Regions from separate parts of the Roseateles sp. GW821-FHT09B06 genome, predicted to be linked through region 1. Evidence: predicted binding sites of a transcription regulator. Region 1 holds the regulator's gene; each other region holds the start of a gene.
The links. Region 1 encodes sigma-54, which starts transcription at its own class of promoters, with help from an activator protein. Its sites were predicted from a motif close to TGGCANGNAANCTGCTTT; they were not measured.
Positions count from the first base shown of each region.

Region 2: the regulator sigma-54 is predicted to act here: its motif matches at 2,047-2,064, upstream of glnA (type I glutamate--ammonia ligase).
Region 3: the regulator sigma-54 is predicted to act here: its motif matches at 1,772-1,789, upstream of AC07OQ_RS18865 (ANTAR domain-containing response regulator).
Region 4: the regulator sigma-54 is predicted to act here: its motif matches at 2,351-2,368, upstream of AC07OQ_RS09855 (urease subunit gamma).

Region 1 is NZ_JBWKPM010000040.1:3,003-7,210, forward strand. Features, by position in the region: gene AC07OQ_RS22770 (16S rRNA (uracil(1498)-N(3))-methyltransferase) at 1-682, shown strand, start outside; gene AC07OQ_RS22775 (THUMP domain-containing class I SAM-dependent RNA methyltransferase) at 687-1,946, opposite strand; gene AC07OQ_RS22780 (RNA polymerase factor sigma-54) at 1,994-3,508, opposite strand; gene lptB (LPS export ABC transporter ATP-binding protein) at 3,596-4,208, opposite strand, start outside.
Region 2 is NZ_JBWKPM010000005.1:150,386-154,593, reverse strand. Features, by position in the region: gene AC07OQ_RS06705 (sterol desaturase family protein) at 1-150, shown strand, start outside; gene AC07OQ_RS06700 (EI24 domain-containing protein) at 208-1,104, shown strand; gene AC07OQ_RS06695 (competence/damage-inducible protein A) at 1,101-1,901, shown strand; gene glnA (type I glutamate--ammonia ligase) at 2,144-3,559, shown strand; gene AC07OQ_RS06685 (hypothetical protein) at 3,674-4,162, shown strand; gene glnL (nitrogen regulation protein NR(II)) at 4,208-4,208, shown strand, end outside.
Region 3 is NZ_JBWKPM010000025.1:19,861-24,068, reverse strand. Features, by position in the region: gene AC07OQ_RS18870 (CmpA/NrtA family ABC transporter substrate-binding protein) at 1-860, opposite strand, end outside; gene AC07OQ_RS18865 (ANTAR domain-containing response regulator) at 1,126-1,746, opposite strand; gene icmF (fused isobutyryl-CoA mutase/GTPase IcmF) at 1,909-4,208, shown strand, end outside.
Region 4 is NZ_JBWKPM010000008.1:158,689-162,896, reverse strand. Features, by position in the region: gene AC07OQ_RS09860 (hybrid sensor histidine kinase/response regulator) at 1-2,319, opposite strand, end outside; gene AC07OQ_RS09855 (urease subunit gamma) at 2,447-2,749, shown strand; gene AC07OQ_RS09850 (HupE/UreJ family protein) at 2,769-3,341, shown strand; gene AC07OQ_RS09845 (urease subunit beta) at 3,338-3,649, shown strand; gene ureC (urease subunit alpha) at 3,738-4,208, shown strand, end outside.

The sequences.
Region 1 (4,208 bases):
CAGCCTGCCGCCCGCCGCGGCCCGTCATGTCCAGGTGCTGCGCCTGCAGCCCGGCAGCCCGGTGCTGCTGTTCGACGGCACGGGCGACGACTGGCAGGCCGAGGTGCTGGCCATGGGGCGCAGCGAGGTGCGCGTGCGGCTGCAGTCGCGCCAGCCGGTGCGGCGCGAGCTGGCGCAGGCGGTCACGCTGGCCCTCGCGATGCCGGCGAACGACCGCATGGACGGCCTGGTCGAGAAGGCCACCGAGCTGGGGGTGGCCCGCATCCAGCCGCTGATGAGCGAGCGCTCGGTGCTGCGCCTGAATGCCGAGCGGGCCGACAAGAAGGTCGCGCACTGGCAGGGCGTGGCCATCGCGGCCTGCGAGCAGAGCGGGCGCGCCGTCGTGCCGCGGATCGCGCCGGTGCGCACGCTGGCGGCCTGGCTGCAGGACCTGGCCCCGCTCGATGCGCCCCGGCAGCGCCGCTGGCTGCTGAGCCCGAGCGCGGCCCAGCCCCTGGGTGCGCAGACGGCGGCCGACGAGACCCTGGTGCTCAGCGGTCCCGAGGGCGGGCTCGGTCCGGCCGAGGAAGAGGCCGCACGCGCCTGCGGGTTCCTGGCCATGAACCTGGGGCCGCGCATCCTGCGCGCCGACACGGCGCCGCTGGCGGTGCTCGGGTGGCTGGCGCTGTCGGCGGTTCGCTAGGCACCTAGTCGGTGCTCGGCTTGTCCTTGCGGGCCGAGCCGGCCACCAGGTCGAAGCGGAACATGCGGCACTCGATCGGCCCGTTCCACATCGGGATGCGGCGCGATTCCTTGAGCCGCATCTTGCTGGGCAGCTTCATGTCCGGGCACAGCAGCCAGGCGGTCCAGCCGGCCGGATTCTGCGTGTAGGCGCGCTTCCAATGCGCGGCCAGGCGGGGGAAGAAGTCGTCGTCGGCGTCGCGTTGCTCGGAGCCGGAGGCGTCGCGATAGGCCGCGGCCTTGCCGCGCACCTCGATGCGCTCGCCATAGGGCGGGTTCATCATCACGGTGCCGGGCATGCCATCGGCCAGTTGCGGCGCCGGCCGCTCGAGCGCGTCGCCGCCGTTGAACTGGATGTACTGGGCCACGCCGGCGCGCTCGGCATTGCGGCGCGCGAAGTCGACCATGCGGAAGGCCACGTCGCTGCAGTAGATCGGCACGGCCGGCGCATGCTCGCGCGCCTTGGCCGCGGCCTTGATCTGCTGCCAGCGTGCGCGCAGCGGCTGGAAGGGCAGCTGGCGCTCGAAGGCGAAGCGGCGCTGCATGCCGGCGGCCATGCCGCAGGCGATCTGCGCGGCCTCCACCGCGATGGTGCCGGAGCCGCAGCAGGGATCGTGCAGCGCGCCGCCGCTCTCGGGCGTGCCCTTCCAGCCGGCCGCCGCCAGCATCGCGGCCGCCAGGGTCTCCTTCAGCGGCGCGTCGCCCTTGTCCTCGCGCCAGCCGCGCTTGAACAGGGGCTCGCCCGAGCTGTCGACATAGATCGTCGCGTACTCGGGGCCCACATGCATGACCACCGGCAGGTCCGGATAGCGGGTGTCGACGCTGGGGCGTTCGCCGGTGGCGTCGCGCAGCACATCGCAGATCGCGTCCTTGACGCGCAAGGTCGTGAAGTTGAGGCTTTGCAGCGGCGAACGCTGCGCGGTGACGTCGACGCGTATCGTGTTGGCGGGGGTGATCCAGCGCGTCCAGTCGATCTTGCGCGCCAGCGCGTAGATGTCGTCCTCGTGGCGGTAGGGACCGTCGATCAGCTCGATCAGCACGCGCTGGGCCAGGCGGCTCTCCAGATTGAGCTTCATCACCCCGTCGGCATCGCTCTTGACCGCAACGCCACCGCGCAGCGCCTCGACATGGGTCTTGGGCAGGATGGCCCGCACCTCCTCCTCCAGCCAGGGCTCGACGCCGCTGGGGCAGGACAGGAACAGGTGCAGGGTTTCGTTCTGGGACATGGCTGGGGCGCGAGGGTTCAGGCCCGTATTGTCCCAGGTCGGCCGGGCTACATGGTTTTGCGCAAGTTTGCCGGCGCGATCTTGAGCGCCTCGCGGTACTTGGCCACGGTGCGGCGTGCCACCTGGATGCCCTGCTCCTCCAGCATGTTCGACAGCGCGCTGTCCGACAGCGGTTTGGCCGCGTCCTCGGCGGCGACGAACTGCTTGATCAGCGCGCGCACCGCGGTGCTGGAGGCGTTGCCGCCGGCCTCGGTCGACAGGCCGGAGCCGAAGAAATACTTCAGCTCGAAGGTGCCGAAGCGCGTCGCCATGTACTTGGCATTGGTCACGCGCGAGATGGTGGATTCGTGCAGGCCCAGCTCGTCGGCGATCTCGCGCAGCACCAGCGGCTTCATCGCCAGCTCGCCATGCGTGAAGAAGCCCTTCTGGCGCTCGACGATGGCCTGCGAGACGCGCAGGATGGTGTCGAAACGCTGCTGGATGTTCTTGATGAACCAGCGCGCCTCCTGCAGCTGGCCGCCCAGCGGCGTGTTGCTGACGCCGCCGCGCGTGGCGCGCAGGGCCTGGGCGTAGAGCTCGTTGATGCGCAGCTTCGGGGCCACCTCGGGATTGAGCATGACGCGGAACTCGCGCCCCACCTTCTGCACGATCACGTCCGGCACCACCACCTGGGCCTGGCCATGCGCGAAAGGGCGGCCGGGTTTGGGCTCCAGGCCGGTGATCAGGGCCTGGGCCTCGCGCAGCAGGGTCTCGTCGGCGCCGGTCAGGCTCATCAGGCGTTTCAGGTCGCGCTTGGCCAGCAGTTCCAGGTGCTGCTTGCAGATCAGGATGGCCACCGCCTGGGCCTCGCTGCGCGGCCGGGCGCGCAGCTGCAGCAGCAGGCATTCGGGCAGGTCGCGTGCGCCCACGCCGGCCGGCTCCAGGCTCTGCAGCCATTTCAGCGCGCAGCGCAGCCGGTCCAGCAGTTCCTCGCGCGTCTCGGGATCGGCCTCGGGGCCCGTCAGGGCTTCGGCCAGTTCCTCGAGGCTGTCTTCCAGATAGCCATCCTCGTTGAGCGACTCGATCAACACCCGCAGCGCCGCCCGGTCTTCGGGGCTCAGCATCATGCCGGCCAGCTGCAGATTCAGATGCTCCTGCAGGCTCAGCCCCGGGGATTCCTGCTCCGGGCGCTCGCCGTCCTCGTCGCCACCGCTGCCGGAGGCATTGCCGGGCAGTTCGCGGATGCCGTCGAAATCGTCGCGCTCGGTGCCGTTCTCCCAGTCCTCGCGCTCGGTGGTGCCGAAGTCCTCGGCACGTATCTCGTCCTGCGGCGCGTCGGCGTCGGGCGTGCTGCTGCTGCCGGCGCCGTCTTCGGCGCTGCTGCTCTGGCGTGGCTCCGGCATCTCGGGCGGCGGAGCGTCGGCGAACTCCTCGTCGGTCTCCAGCAGCGGGTTCTGCGCCAGCATCTGCTCGACCTCCTGGTTCAGCTCCAGGGTCGAGAGCTGCAGCAGCCGGATCGACTGCTGCAGCTGAGGGGTCAGGGCCAGGTGCTGGCTGAGGCGAACCTGCAGGGAGGGTTTCATCGGCTAGGCCGGGCGCAGGGCCGTCCCGAGGCCGGCCTGCGCCCCCGCGGGGGGCAGTGAACGGAGTGAGCGTGGGGGCTTCATCGGCTACATCCTGAAATGTTCGCCCAGATAGACCTTGCGCACGTCGGCGTTCTCGACGATCTCGTGCGGCGTGCCCTCGGCCAGCACGGCGCCCTCGCTGATGATGTAGGCGCGGTCGCAGATGCCCAGGGTCTCGCGGACGTTGTGATCGGTGATCAGCACGCCGATGCCGCGGCTCTTCAGGAAGCGGATGATGCGCTGGATCTCCAGCACCGCGATCGGGTCGACGCCGGCGAAGGGCTCGTCCAGCAGGATGAAGCGCGGCTGGGTGGCCAGCGCGCGCGCGATCTCGACGCGCCGGCGCTCGCCACCGGACAGCGCCGGCGCCGGGCTGTCGCGCAGCTTCTCGATCGAGAGCTCGCCCAGCAGGCTGTCCAGCGCCTGCCTGATCTGCGCCTTGTCCCAGGCGCGGCCCTGCGCGTCGCGCTGCAACTCCAGCACGGCGCGGATGTTCTCCTCCACCGTCAGCTTGCGGAAGATCGAGGCCTCCTGGGGCAGGTAGGACAGGCCCAGGCGCGAGCGCTGGTGGATCGGCAGGCGCTGCACCGACTGGCCGTCGATGCGGATCTCGCCGGCGTCCGCCCGCACCAGGCCGACGATCATGTAGAAGCTGGTG
Region 2 (4,208 bases), on a different contig from region 1:
GACCTGCTGTTCGGCACCGCCGACTTCCAGCTGCGCTACGAGCCGACCGGCATCCGCGACCAGCTGGCCGAGGAGGGCGCGCGCGACTACGGCCGCGGCTTCTGGCGCCAGCAATGGCTGGGCCTGCGCCGCCTGGTCGGCCTGCGCTGAGTCCCGCCGTGCCACCGGGTATGCTGGCGGGACGCTGAAGTCCACGAGAGGGAGACGATGGTCAACACCATGGGCCGCATGGCCGACGCCTGCTGGCGTGCCGCCGCCTATTGCCTGCATCCGCGCGTCATCGGCCTGTCGCTGCTGCCGCTGTTGATCGCCGCCGGGCTGACCGTCGGTCTGGCCTATTTCTTCTGGGAGACGGCGGTGGACGGCGTGCGCGCCACCCTGGAATCCTGGCTGCTGGTGGAGAGCCTGCTGCGCTGGCTGGACAGCATGGGCGCTGCGGGCTTCCGCAGCGTGATGGCGCCGCTGCTGGTGGTCGCGATGGCCGTGCCGGTGGTGCTGGTGCTGGCCCTGGTGCTGGTGGCCTGGCTGATGACGCCGTCCTGCGTCGCGCTGGTGAGCGAGCGGCGTTTCCCGGCCATGGAGCGCAAGCACGGTGGTAACTGGTGGCAGGGCCTGCTGTGGTCGCTGCTCTGTGCGGCCGGAGCGCTGCTGGCGCTGTTCCTCAGCATGCCGTTCTGGCTGATCCCGCCGCTGGTGCTGGTGCTGCCGCCGCTGATCTGGGGCTGGCTGTCCTACCGCGTCTTCGCCTTCGACGTGCTCGCCGAGCATGCCTCGGCCGCGGAACGCAAGCAGCTGATGCGCGAGCACCGCCTGCCGCTGCTCACCATGGGCGTGATCACCGGCTACCTGGGTGCCGCGCCCTCGCTGATCTGGGCCTTCAGCATGCTGGCCGTGGTGCTGGCGCCGCTGCTGGTGCTGCTGACGGTCTGGCTCTACACCCTGGTGTTCGCCTTCTCCTCGCTGTGGTTCGCCCACTATGCGCTGACCGCGCTGGCCGAGCTGCGCGCCGCGCGGTCGGCCGCGGCCCCGCCCGCGGAGATGCCCTGGGTCGAGGAGGTGGCAACACCCGATCTGCTGCCACCGCTGCATGGAGGTCCGCCATGAACATCGGCCTGATCGTCGTCGGCGACGAAATCCTCTCCGGCAAGCGCCAGGACAAGCACCTGGCCAAGTTCATCGAACTGCTGGGCGAGCGCGGCCTGGCCCTGTCATGGGCCGAGTATGTGGGTGACGACCGCGAACGCCTGACCGCCGCGCTGGCGCGTGCCTTCGCCAGCGGCGATCTGGTGCTGAGCTGCGGCGGCATCGGCGCCACGCCGGACGACCATACCCGCCAGGCCGCCGCCGCGGCACTGGGGCGGCCGCTGGCGCTGCACCCGGAGGCGCGCGAGCTGATCTGGCAGCGCATCCGCCAGATGGCGGCGGAGCAGGGCGCCAGTGCCGACCCCGAGCATCCCGACACCCTGCGCCGCCTGCAGATGGGCGAGTTCCCCGAGGGCGCGGCCATCATCCCCAACCCCTACAACAGGATCCCGGGCTTCTCGGTCGGCACGGTCTACTTCGTGCCCGGCTTCCCGGTGATGGCGCATCCGATGATGGCCTGGGTGCTGGACCAGCGGCACCCCGAGCTGCGGCGCGGCGCGCTGCGCGAGCGCTCGCTGATCCTGACTGGCGCGATGGAGGCGACGCTGACGCCGCTGATGGAGCGCATCGAGGCGGAGTTCCCCGGGGTCAAGGTATTCAGCCTGCCCAGCGTCGACCATCCGCAATGGGGCCGGCATATCGAGCTGGGCGTCAAGGCCGGGCCGGAACTGGAGGCCCGCCTGCTGGCCGCCTACGAGGCCCTGAAACTCGGCCTCACCCATTTTGGTGCGGATGTAAGAACCGAATTGGTGCGCTAGACTGCACCGATGGAGTGCACCGATGCTGTGGCTGCCCCATCGCCCCTCTCTGTGAGCGGGCGCTGGGCGCACCAACAGCGCCAAGTGCGCGACATACCAGCCATGCACCGCCCTGGAGCCGGCAGGCCCGGAATGAGGCGATGGCTGGCACGCAAACTGCTTTCCTTTGCACGACGCTTTCGGGCGCTCACTGAATTCGCAAAGACATTCACACCCCGTCCCAATCCCGCTAGGAGTAATTGATGGCCAAGACCGTCGCCGACGTGATGCAAATGGTGAAGGACAACGAAGTCAAGTTCGTTGATTTCCGCTTCACCGACACCCGTGGCAAGGAGCAGCATGTTTCCGTGCCCGTGTCCCATTTCGACGAGGACAAGTTCGCCTCGGGCCACGCCTTCGACGGCTCGTCCATCGCCGGCTGGAAGGGCATCGAAGCCTCCGACATGCTGCTGATGCCGGACCCGAACACGGCCAATATCGACCCCTTCTTCGAAGAGCCGACCCTGATCCTGTCCTGCGACGTGATCGACCCGGCCGACGGCAAGGCCTATGAGCGCGATCCGCGCTCGCTGGCCAAGCGTGCCGAGGCCTACCTGAAGAGCAGCGGCCTGGGCGACACCGCCTACTTCGGTCCCGAGCCCGAGTTCTTCATCTTCGACTCGGTGCGCTGGAACGTCGACATGTCCGGCTGCTTCGTCAAGATCGAGTCGGAAGAGGCCGCCTGGAACACCGGCAAGGAATACGAGCACGGCAACCACGGCTACCGTCCCACCGTCAAGGGCGGCTACTTCCCCGTGCCCCCGGTCGACTCCGGCCAGGACATGCGTTCGGAGATGTGCCTGATCCTGGAATCGCTGGGCATCCCGGTCGAGGTGCATCACCACGAAGTGGCGAACGCCGGCCAGATGGAAATCGGCACCAAGTTCAGCTCGCTGGTGCAGCGCGCCGACTGGCTGCAGCTGCAGAAGTACGTGATCCAGAACGTGGCCCATGCCTATGGCAAGACCGCCACCTTCATGCCCAAGCCCATCGTCGGCGACAACGGCAGCGGCATGCACGTGCACCAGTCCGTCTGGAAGGACGGCAAGAACCTGTTCGCCGGTGACGGCTATGCCGGTCTGAGCGAGTTCGCGCTGTACTACATCGGCGGCATCATCAAGCATGCCCGCGCGCTGAACGCGATCACCAACCCCGGCACGAACTCCTACAAGCGTCTGGTGCCCGGCTTCGAGGCCCCGGTGAAGCTGGCCTACTCGGCCAAGAACCGCTCGGCCTCGATCCGCATCCCCTATGTGGCGAACCCCAAGGGCCGCCGCATCGAGGCGCGTTTCCCCGATCCTTCGGCCAACCCCTATCTGGCCTTCGCGGCCCTGCTGATGGCCGGTCTGGACGGTGTCGAGAACAAGATCCATCCGGGCGAGGCCGCCACCAAGGACCTGTACCACCTGCCGCCGGAAGAAGACGCGAAGATCCCGACCGTCTGCCACAGCCTGGACCAGGCCCTGGAATACCTGGACAAGGACCGTGCATTCCTCACGAAGGGCGGCGTGTTCACCGACGCTTACATCGATGCGTACATCGATCTGAAGATGCAGGAAGTGCAGCGCTTCCGCATGACCACCCACCCGGTGGAATTCGATATGTACTACGCACTGTGATGCCCATGGGCGGCGAGCGTGCATCCCACGCCACGCTGCCCGGGCCGGCGCGCAAGGGACGGCTCGGGCCGTCCCTTGTCATTTGCGGCGTGCCGCTTGCGCCACAATCACCCCATGCCAAACCGTCACGCCCTGTTTCTGCTGCTCGCCCTGGCGGGGGCGGCCGCCCATGCGCAGGTCTACCGCTGCCCCGGGCCGCCGGTGCTCTACACCGATGCGCTGACGCCCAAGGAGGCGCAGGACAAGGGCTGCCGCACGATCGAGGGCACGCCGATCACGGTGCTGCAGTCGGGGCGTCCGCGCCCGGCCGTCTCAGCGGCCAGCGGCGCTGCAGCGAGGACGCCCGGTGATGGACGCGTCGACCCCGCGCAGCAGAAGAGCCGCGACGACGAGCGCCGCCGCGTGCTGGAGACCGAGCTGCGCGCCGGCGAGCAGCGCCTGGCCGAGCTGCAGCGCGAATACCAGGGTGGTCAGCCCGAACGGCGTGGCGACGAACGCAACTACCAGAAGTACCTGGACCGGGTGGCCGAGCTCAAGGCCGGCATCGCCCGTCAGGAGGCCGACATCCAGGCCCTCAAGCGCGAGATCGGCAAACTGCCCTGAAGCCCTGCGGCGGCATGGTGGCCGGGCCCGCGAGGCCTTGCAACCA
Region 3 (4,208 bases), on a different contig from region 1:
TTCACATAGCTCTTCTCGGCGATGGTGTCGGCCATCTTCAGCTTGTTCGCGAGGCCCGCGTCGATCCAGCGCCCGGCCTCCAGCACGGCCATGATCACGGCGCGCGCGGTGTTGGGATATTTCTTGACGAACTCGCCGGTGCTGCCCAGCACCTTCTCGGGATGGTCCTTCCAGATGTCCTGGGTCGTCACCGCGGTGATGCCGATGCCGTCCATGATGGCGCGGTGGCCCCAGGGCTCGCCGACGCAGTAGCCGTCCATATTGCCGACCCGCATGTTCGCCACCATCTGCGGCGGCGGCACGGTGATGACCTTGGCGTCCTTCATCGGATTGATGCCGACGCTGGCCAGCCAGTAGTACAGCCACATCGCATGCGTGCCGGTCGGGAAGGTCTGGGCGAAGGTGTATTCGCGCTTCTCCGCCGCCATCGCCTTGGCCAGCGAGGCGCCGTCCACCGCGCCCTTGTCGGCCAGCTTCTTCGACAGCGTGATCGCCTGGCCGTTGTTGTTCAGGGTCATCAGCACGGCCATGTCCTTCTTCGGACCGCCGACCCCGAGGTGCACGCCGTAGATCAGGCCGTAGAGCACATGGGCCATGTCCAGCTCGCCATTGACCAGCTTGTCGCGCACGCCGGCCCAGGAGGCCTCCTTGGTGGGGATGATCTTGATGCCGTACTTCCTGTCGAAGCCCAGCACCGAGGCCATCACGACCGAGGCGCAGTCGGTCAGCGGGATGAAGCCGATCCTGACCTCCTCCTTCTCCGGCTTGTCCGAGCCGGCGGCCCAGACCCGCGGACTCAGGCCGCCCACGGCCGCCGCCGCCGCGCCGCCTACCAAGAGCTTGCGACGCTCCTCGCTCATGAGCCCCTCCTTTGCCACAGCACGCATGAAAACCTCCGGAAGACACAAAAAAAAGGCGCCGCGATCGAACCCCACCCGCGCGCGGGTGCAGCAGATCGGACGCCGTTGTCCTAGAACCTTTGAAGAGCGAGGCCCACGCCGTTGCGGGCCTCGTCCCTCATTCAGCAGAAAGCGTGCCAGCCCGCTGCAGCCCGAGCTCGTCGGTTTTCGCACTGTTTGCTGGCGGCGACCGCGCCAATTTGGTGCCAATCGCCCGGGCCGCGCCTCAGGAAGGGCGCAGCAGGTCCTGCGCCTCGATCACGCGCTCGGCCACCTCGGCCAGCGGCACGCCGCGGTCCATGGCCAGGCGGCGCAGGCGCTTGTAGGCCGCGTCCTCGTCCAGGCCCTGCTCGCTCATCAGGATGCCCTTGGCGCGCTCGATCGTCTTGCGCGCGCTCAGCTGGGCCTGGGCACGGCCCAGTTCCTGGCGCAGCGCCAGGTCCTGCTCGAAACGGGCGATCGCCACCTGCAGCACCGGCGCCAGGCGCTGGGTCTGCAGGCCGGCCACCACATAGGCGCTGACGCCGGCCTTCAGCGCGCGCCGCACGGATGAGTCGCCGCCGTCCTCGGAGAACACCACCACCGGGCGCGGCATCTGGCTGTTCAGCAGCGCCAGGTTCTCCATCGTGTCGCGGGTCGGCGACTCGCTGTCGACGATCACCACGTCGGGCTTGAGGCGCAGCACGCAGTCGTGGATCAGGGTCGCCGAATCGATCACGCCCACCACCTCGCAGCCCAGGCGCGACAGTTCCTGCTGGATCAGCTGGACGCGATGCGCGCCGTCGTCGATCAGCAGAATGCGCAGGCCTTGGGCATTGGCGGGGGCGGCGTCGGGCGAGCGGGACATAGTGTGAGCCGTTGGTCATTGCTGCGATGCAATATTCATGCCGCCATCCCGATGCAAATTGACGTTTACGTAAACGTCAACCAGCCCCTAGAATCCGTGCCAGGTAACTGATACAAGCCAGCAAACAGCCGGCGAGCCCCGCGCCGCCGATGGAGACAAGCCATGACCGACCTGTCCGCCGAGTACAAGGCCCTGGCCGCGTACCGCCCCACCCACAAGGTGCGCTTCGTGACCGCCGCCAGCCTGTTCGACGGCCATGACGCCGCGATCAACATCATGCGGCGCATCCTGCAGGGCATGGGTGCCGAGGTGATCCACCTGGGCCACAACCGCTCGGTCGACGAGGTGGTGAACGCCGCGCTGCAGGAGGACGCCCAGGGCATCGCGATCAGCAGCTACCAGGGCGGCCATGTCGAATACTTCAAGTACATGGTGGAACTGCTGCGCGCGCGCGGCGGCCAGAACATCCAGGTCTTCGGCGGCGGCGGCGGCGTGATCGTGCCGGCCGAGATCCGCGACCTGCACGAGCATGGCGTGCGCATCTACAGCCCCGAGGACGGCCAGCGCATGGGCCTCGCGGGCATGATCGGCGAGATGGTGATGCGCTGCGACCGCGACCTCTCGGCCGAGGCGCCGAGTTCGCTGGCCGCGATCCAGGGCCATGGCGAGGCCGCCTGGCGCGCACTGGCCCAGCTGATCACGGCGCTGGAGAACCGTCAGGTTCCGGCCGAAGGCCAGAATGGCAAGGACGGCGATAGCCGTGCGCGGGAACCGCGCATCGATGCCGCGCTGGTCGCCGAGCTGCAGGCCGCCGCGAAGGACATCCAGACCCCGGTGCTGGGCATCACCGGCACCGGCGGCGCGGGCAAATCGAGCCTCACCGACGAGCTGATCCGCCGCCTGCGCCTGGACCAGGGCGATGCCCTGCGCGTGGCCGTCATCTCGATCGACCCCTCGCGCCGCAAGAGCGGCGGCGCGCTGCTGGGCGACCGCATCCGCATGAACGCGATCGGCCCCTGGAACCAAGGCCCGCGCGTCTTCATGCGCAGCCTCGCAACCCGCGACTTCGGCAGCGAGATCTCGCAGGCCCTGCCCGATGTGATCGCCGCGGCCAAGGTCGCGGGTTTCGATCTGGTGATCGTCGAGACCTCGGGCATCGGCCAGGGTGACGCCGCCATCGTGCCGCATGTGGACGTGCCGATGTATGTGATGACGCCGGAGTTCGGCGCCGCCAGCCAGCTCGAGAAGATCGACATGCTGGACTTCGCCGAGTTCGTCGCGATCAACAAGTTCGACCGCAAGGGCGCGCTGGACGCCTTGCGCGACGTGGCCAAGCAGGTGCAGCGCAACAGGGAGGCGTTCACGAAGCGCCCCGAGCAGATGCCGGTGTTCGGCACCATGGCCAGCCGCTTCAACGACGACGGCGTCACCGCGCTGTATCAGGCGCTGAAGCCGCGCCTGGCCGAGCTGGGCCTGAACTTCGGCGAGGAAGGCCGCCTGCCGCTGGCCGACACCCGCCACAGCACCCACCAGACCCCGATCGTGCCGGCCGCGCGCAGCCGCTACCTGGCCGAGATCGGCGACACGGTGCGCGGCTACAAGCGCCAGGCCCGCGAGCAGGCCCGCATCGCCCGCGAGGCCCAGCAGCTGCGTGCCTCGATCGCGATGCTCAAGGCCGCCAACCCCGAGAAGAACGGCGCCGTCGCCGCCCTGGGCGAGCTGGCCCAGCAGCGCGAATCGGCGCAGGACAAGGTGGCCGCCAAGCTGATCGCGCAATGGCCGGACATGCAGAAGGCCTATGCCGGCGACGAGTATGTCGTGAAGATCCGCGACAAGGAGATCCGCACCGCGCTGGTCTCCACCAGCCTGTCGGGCACCAAGATCCGCAAGGTGGTGCTGCCCGCCTACGAATGCCATGGCGAACTCTTGAAGTGGCTGCTGCTGGAGAACGTGCCGGGTTCGTTCCCCTACACGGCCGGCGTGTTCGCCTTCAAGCGCGAGGGCGAGGACCCGACGCGCATGTTCGCCGGCGAGGGCGATGCCTTCCGCACCAATCGCCGCTTCAAGCTGGTCAGCGAGGGCCTGCCGGCCAAGCGCCTCTCGACCGCCTTCGACTCGGTGACGCTCTACGGCGCCGACCCCGATCCGCGACCGGACATCTACGGCAAGGTGGGCAACTCCGGCGTCAGCATCGCGACCTTGGACGACATGAAGGTGCTGTACGACGGCTTCGACCTGTGCAACCCCAGCACCAGCGTGTCGATGACGATCAACGGCCCCGCGCCCTCGATCCTGGCGATGTTCATGAACACCGCGATCGATCAGAACCTGGCGAAGTTCAGGGACGACAACGGCCGCGAGCCGACGCAGGACGAGGCCGCCAAGATCAGGGACTGGGTGCTGGCGAATGTGCGCGGCACCGTGCAGGCCGACATCCTGAAGGAGGACCAGGGCCAGAACAC
Region 4 (4,208 bases), on a different contig from region 1:
GCGCACCAGGTCCTCGATCGCCTCGCCGAAGGCCCAGGGCCCGGGCTCCAGCTTGAAACGGCCGGCCTCGATGCGGGCCAGGTCCAGGCTGCCCTCGATCAGCGACAGCAGATGCTCGCCGCCGCGGCGTATCACCGTGACGGCCTGGCGGCGGTGTGCCGGCATGCGCTCGTCCTCGTCGAGGATCTGGGCATAGCCGAGGATCGAGTTCAGCGGCGTGCGCAGTTCGTGGCTGATGCTGGTGATGTAGCGGGTCTTGGCCTCGTTGGCGGCCTCGGCCACGACCTTGGCCTGCTGCAGCTGGGCGTCGGTGCGGCGGTGCGACTCGATCTCCTCGTGCAGGGCCTGGCTCTGGCGGCGCGACTCCTCCTGCGCCACCTGGCGGCTCTTGTGCGTCAGCACCAGCCACCAGCCGATCACGCCCGACAGCAGCAGCAGCGCCACCAGGGCCTTGGCATAGGAGGCGCGCAGATGCGGAGCCAGGGCGGCGCCGGCCGCGGCGCCGAGCCGGCTCAGCTCATGCTGGTAGAGCAGGCCGAACAGCAGCAGCAGCACCGGCAGCACCAGGGCCATCAGCCCGAGGTACTGGATCAGCCCGCTGTCCAGCAGCGGCCAGAGACGCTGGGGCAGCAGCCGCTGCAGCAGGCCGCGCGCCTGCACGGCCAGGCGGGCATCGGGCTTGCACAGATCCTCGCAGCGCGCGTCCAGCGAGCAGCACAGCGAGCAGATCGCGCCGCGGTAGGCGGGGCATTGCGCCATGTCCTCGCCCTCGTATTCGCGCTCGCAGACCACGCAATGCTGTTTCAGGCGCTGGTAGGACAGCTCGCTGCATCGGGCGATGTAGTAGCGGCCCCGGGTGGCCCAGGCGAGCAGCGGCGAGCAGACCATGGCCGTCACCAACGCAATCAGCGCCGAGAAGGCCTGGGCCATGGAACCGAACACCCCGAGATGCGCGCTGATCGACAGCAGCGAGGCCATCGCCATCGCGCCGACGCCCACCGGGTTGACATCGTAGAGATGCGCGCGCTTGAACTCGATGCCCGGCGGCGACAGGCCCAGCGGCTTGTTGATCACCAGATCGGCCACCACCGTCATGATCCAGGCGATCGCGATATTGGCATAGAGGCCCAGCACCCGGTCCAGCGCCTGGATGAGCTCCATCTCCATCAGCAGCAGCGCGATCAGGGTGTTGAACACCACCCAGACCACGCGGCCCGGATGGCTGTGGGTCAGGCGCGCGAAGAAGTTGCTCCAGGCCAGCGAGCCGGCATAGGCGTTGGTGACGTTGATCTTCAGCTGCGACACGATCACCAGCAGCGCGGTGGCCGCCACCGCCCAGCCCGGGCGGCCGAACACCGTGTCATAGGCCACCAGGTACATCTGGTTCGGGTCCACCGCGCGCTCGGCGGGCACCATCAGCTGCAGGGCCAGATAGGCCAGCAGGGCTCCGCCCAGCATCTTCAGCACGCCGACGATCACCCAGCCCGGCCCGCCGACGAACACCGCGGCCCACCAGCGCCAGCGCTTGCGGCCCGGCTCGGGGGCCGGCATGAAGCGCAGATAGTCGGCCTGCTCGCCCATCTGGGTGATCAGCGCGATGCCCACCGTCATCGCCGCGCCGAACAGCGGCAGCCGGAATTCGCCACCCGTGCCATGCACGCCGGCATAGCCCTGGATCTGCGTGGTCAGCTCGGGGTAGCGGCCGAACACGTAGAGATAGGGCAGGATCAGCAGCGCCAGCCAGAGCGGCTGGGTCCAGACCTGCAGCCGGGCGATCGCGGTCACGCCATGGGTCACCAGCGGCAGCACCACCAGGGCGCAGATCAGGTAGCCCCAGGCGGGAGGGATGTCGAAGGCCAGCTCCAGCGCATAGGCCATGATGGCGGCCTCCAGCGCGAAGAAGATGAAGGTGAAGCTGGCGTAGATCAGGCTGGTCAAGGTCGAACCGATATAGCCGAAGCCGGCGCCGCGGGTCAGCAGGTCCATGTCCACGCCGTAGCGCGCGGCATAGACGCTGATCGGCCAGCCGGCCAGCAGAATGATCAGCCCGGTGGCCAGGATCGCCCAGAAGGCGTTGGCGAAGCCGTATTCCACCAGCAGGGTGGCGCCCACCGCCTCCAGCACCAGGAAGGAGGCCGCGCCGAAGGCCGTGTTGGCCACCCGGCCGGCCGACCAGCGCCGGAAGGCATGCGGCGTGAAGCGCAGCGCATAGTCCTCCAGCGTCTCGCGCGCCACCCAGGCGTTGTAGTCCCGGCGGATCTTGATGACACGCTGGACGGGTTCACCGGGGCTCTGAACGGAGGCGGGCTGCGGCGGCATGCTCTTTCCCTATCAAGACCCGTGCCTTGCTTGGCACCGATCCTGCGAGAGCCCCCGCCATGGAACTGACCCCGCGCGTTCAGCCGCAGGCTGCTCGGGCTGACTAATATGAATCGAGCGTAGCGAGATGGAACTCACGCCCCGAGAAAAAGACAAGCTGCTGATCTTCACGGCCGCCCTGCTGGCCGAGCGCCGCAAGGCCCGCGGCCTGAAGCTGAACTACCCCGAGGCCGTGGCCCTGATCAGCGCCGCCATCATGGAGGGCGCGCGCGACGGCCGGAGCGTCGCCGCGCTGATGAGCGAGGGCAAGACCGTGCTGACGCGCGCCGACGTGATGGACGGCATCGCCGAGATGATTCCCGAGATCCAGGTCGAGGCCACCTTCCCCGACGGCACCAAACTGGTGACCGTGCACCAACCGATCGCATAAACCGGAGCGACGCACCAAGATGACGAGCAAGACCACGCAAGTCCTGGCCCTCGTGGCCCTGAGCGGCGCCAGCGGGCTGGCCCTGGCCCATGGGGGCATCGATGCCGGGGCACACCACGGCTTCGCCGCGGGCCTGAGCCATCCCTTCACCGGCCTGGACCATCTGGCCGCGATGCTGGCCGTCGGCATCTGGAGCGCCGGCTCGGCGCGCCGGCAATGGCTGGCACCGCTGGTCTTCGTCACGATGCTGCTGGCCGGTGCGCTGCTGGCCCGGTCCGGCATCGCCTTGCCGGCGGTGGAACCGATGATCGCCGGCTCCCTGCTGGTCGTCGGCGCCCTGCTGCTGTCGCCCAAGCAGCTGCCGGTCGCGGCCGGCAGCCTGGCGCTGGGCGGCTTCGCGCTCTTTCATGGTGCGGCCCATGGCCAGGAGCTGGGCGGCGCGGGTTCGGGCATGGCCGGCATGGTGCTGGGCACGGCGCTGCTGCACGGCCTGGGCATCGCGCTGGGCCATGGACTGCGTCGCTGGTCGCCGTGGCTGCCGCGTGCGGCGGGAGCCGGCGTCGCGCTGCTGGGCCTGGGGTTGCTCGCATGATCCCGGGGGAACTGCTGATCGACGACGAGAGCGCCATCCATGAACTCAACCCAGGCCGGCGCACCTTGAGCCTGGTGGTGGAGAACGCCGGCGACCGGCCCATCCAGGTCGGCTCGCATTACCACTTCGCCGAGACCAATGGCGCGCTGCGCTTCGACCGCCAGGCCGCGCACGGCATGCGGCTGAACATCGCCTCCGGCACCGCGGTGCGCTTCGAGCCGGGCCAGCAGCGCACGGTCGAGCTGGTGGACTATGCCGGCGAGCGCCAGGTCTGGGGTTTCCGCGGCCTCGTTCAGGGAAGTTTGTGATGGCACCGAGCGCAGCGCCGGGCCGTCCCAAGCAAGCGAGCATCCCCTCGGGGAACCAGCGGCGGTACTCCGCCGATGAGGGGCAAACATGAAAATCGGAAAACGCGCCTACGCCGAGATGTTCGGGCCGACCGTGGGCGACCGCCTGCGCCTGGCCGATACCGCGCTGGTGATCGAGGTCGAGCAAGACCTGACCCTGCGCGCAGGCGGCTACGGCGAAGAGGTCAAATTCGGCGGCGGCAAGGTGATCCGCGACGGCATGGGCCAATCGCAGCGCATCAACGGCCCCGGTCCCGGCGACGCGGTGGATTGCGTGATCACCAATGCGCTGATCATCGACCACTGGGGCATCGTCAAGGCCGACATCGGCATCCGCGGCACCCGCATTGCCGCGATCGGCAAGGCCGGCAACCCGGACGTGCAGCCGGGCGTCGACATCGTGATCGGCCCGGGCACCGAGGTGATCGCGGCCGAAGGGCTGATCGTCACGGCCGGCGCGATCGACACGCATATCCACTTCATCTGCCCGCAGCAGATCGAGGAGGCGCTGATGTCGGGC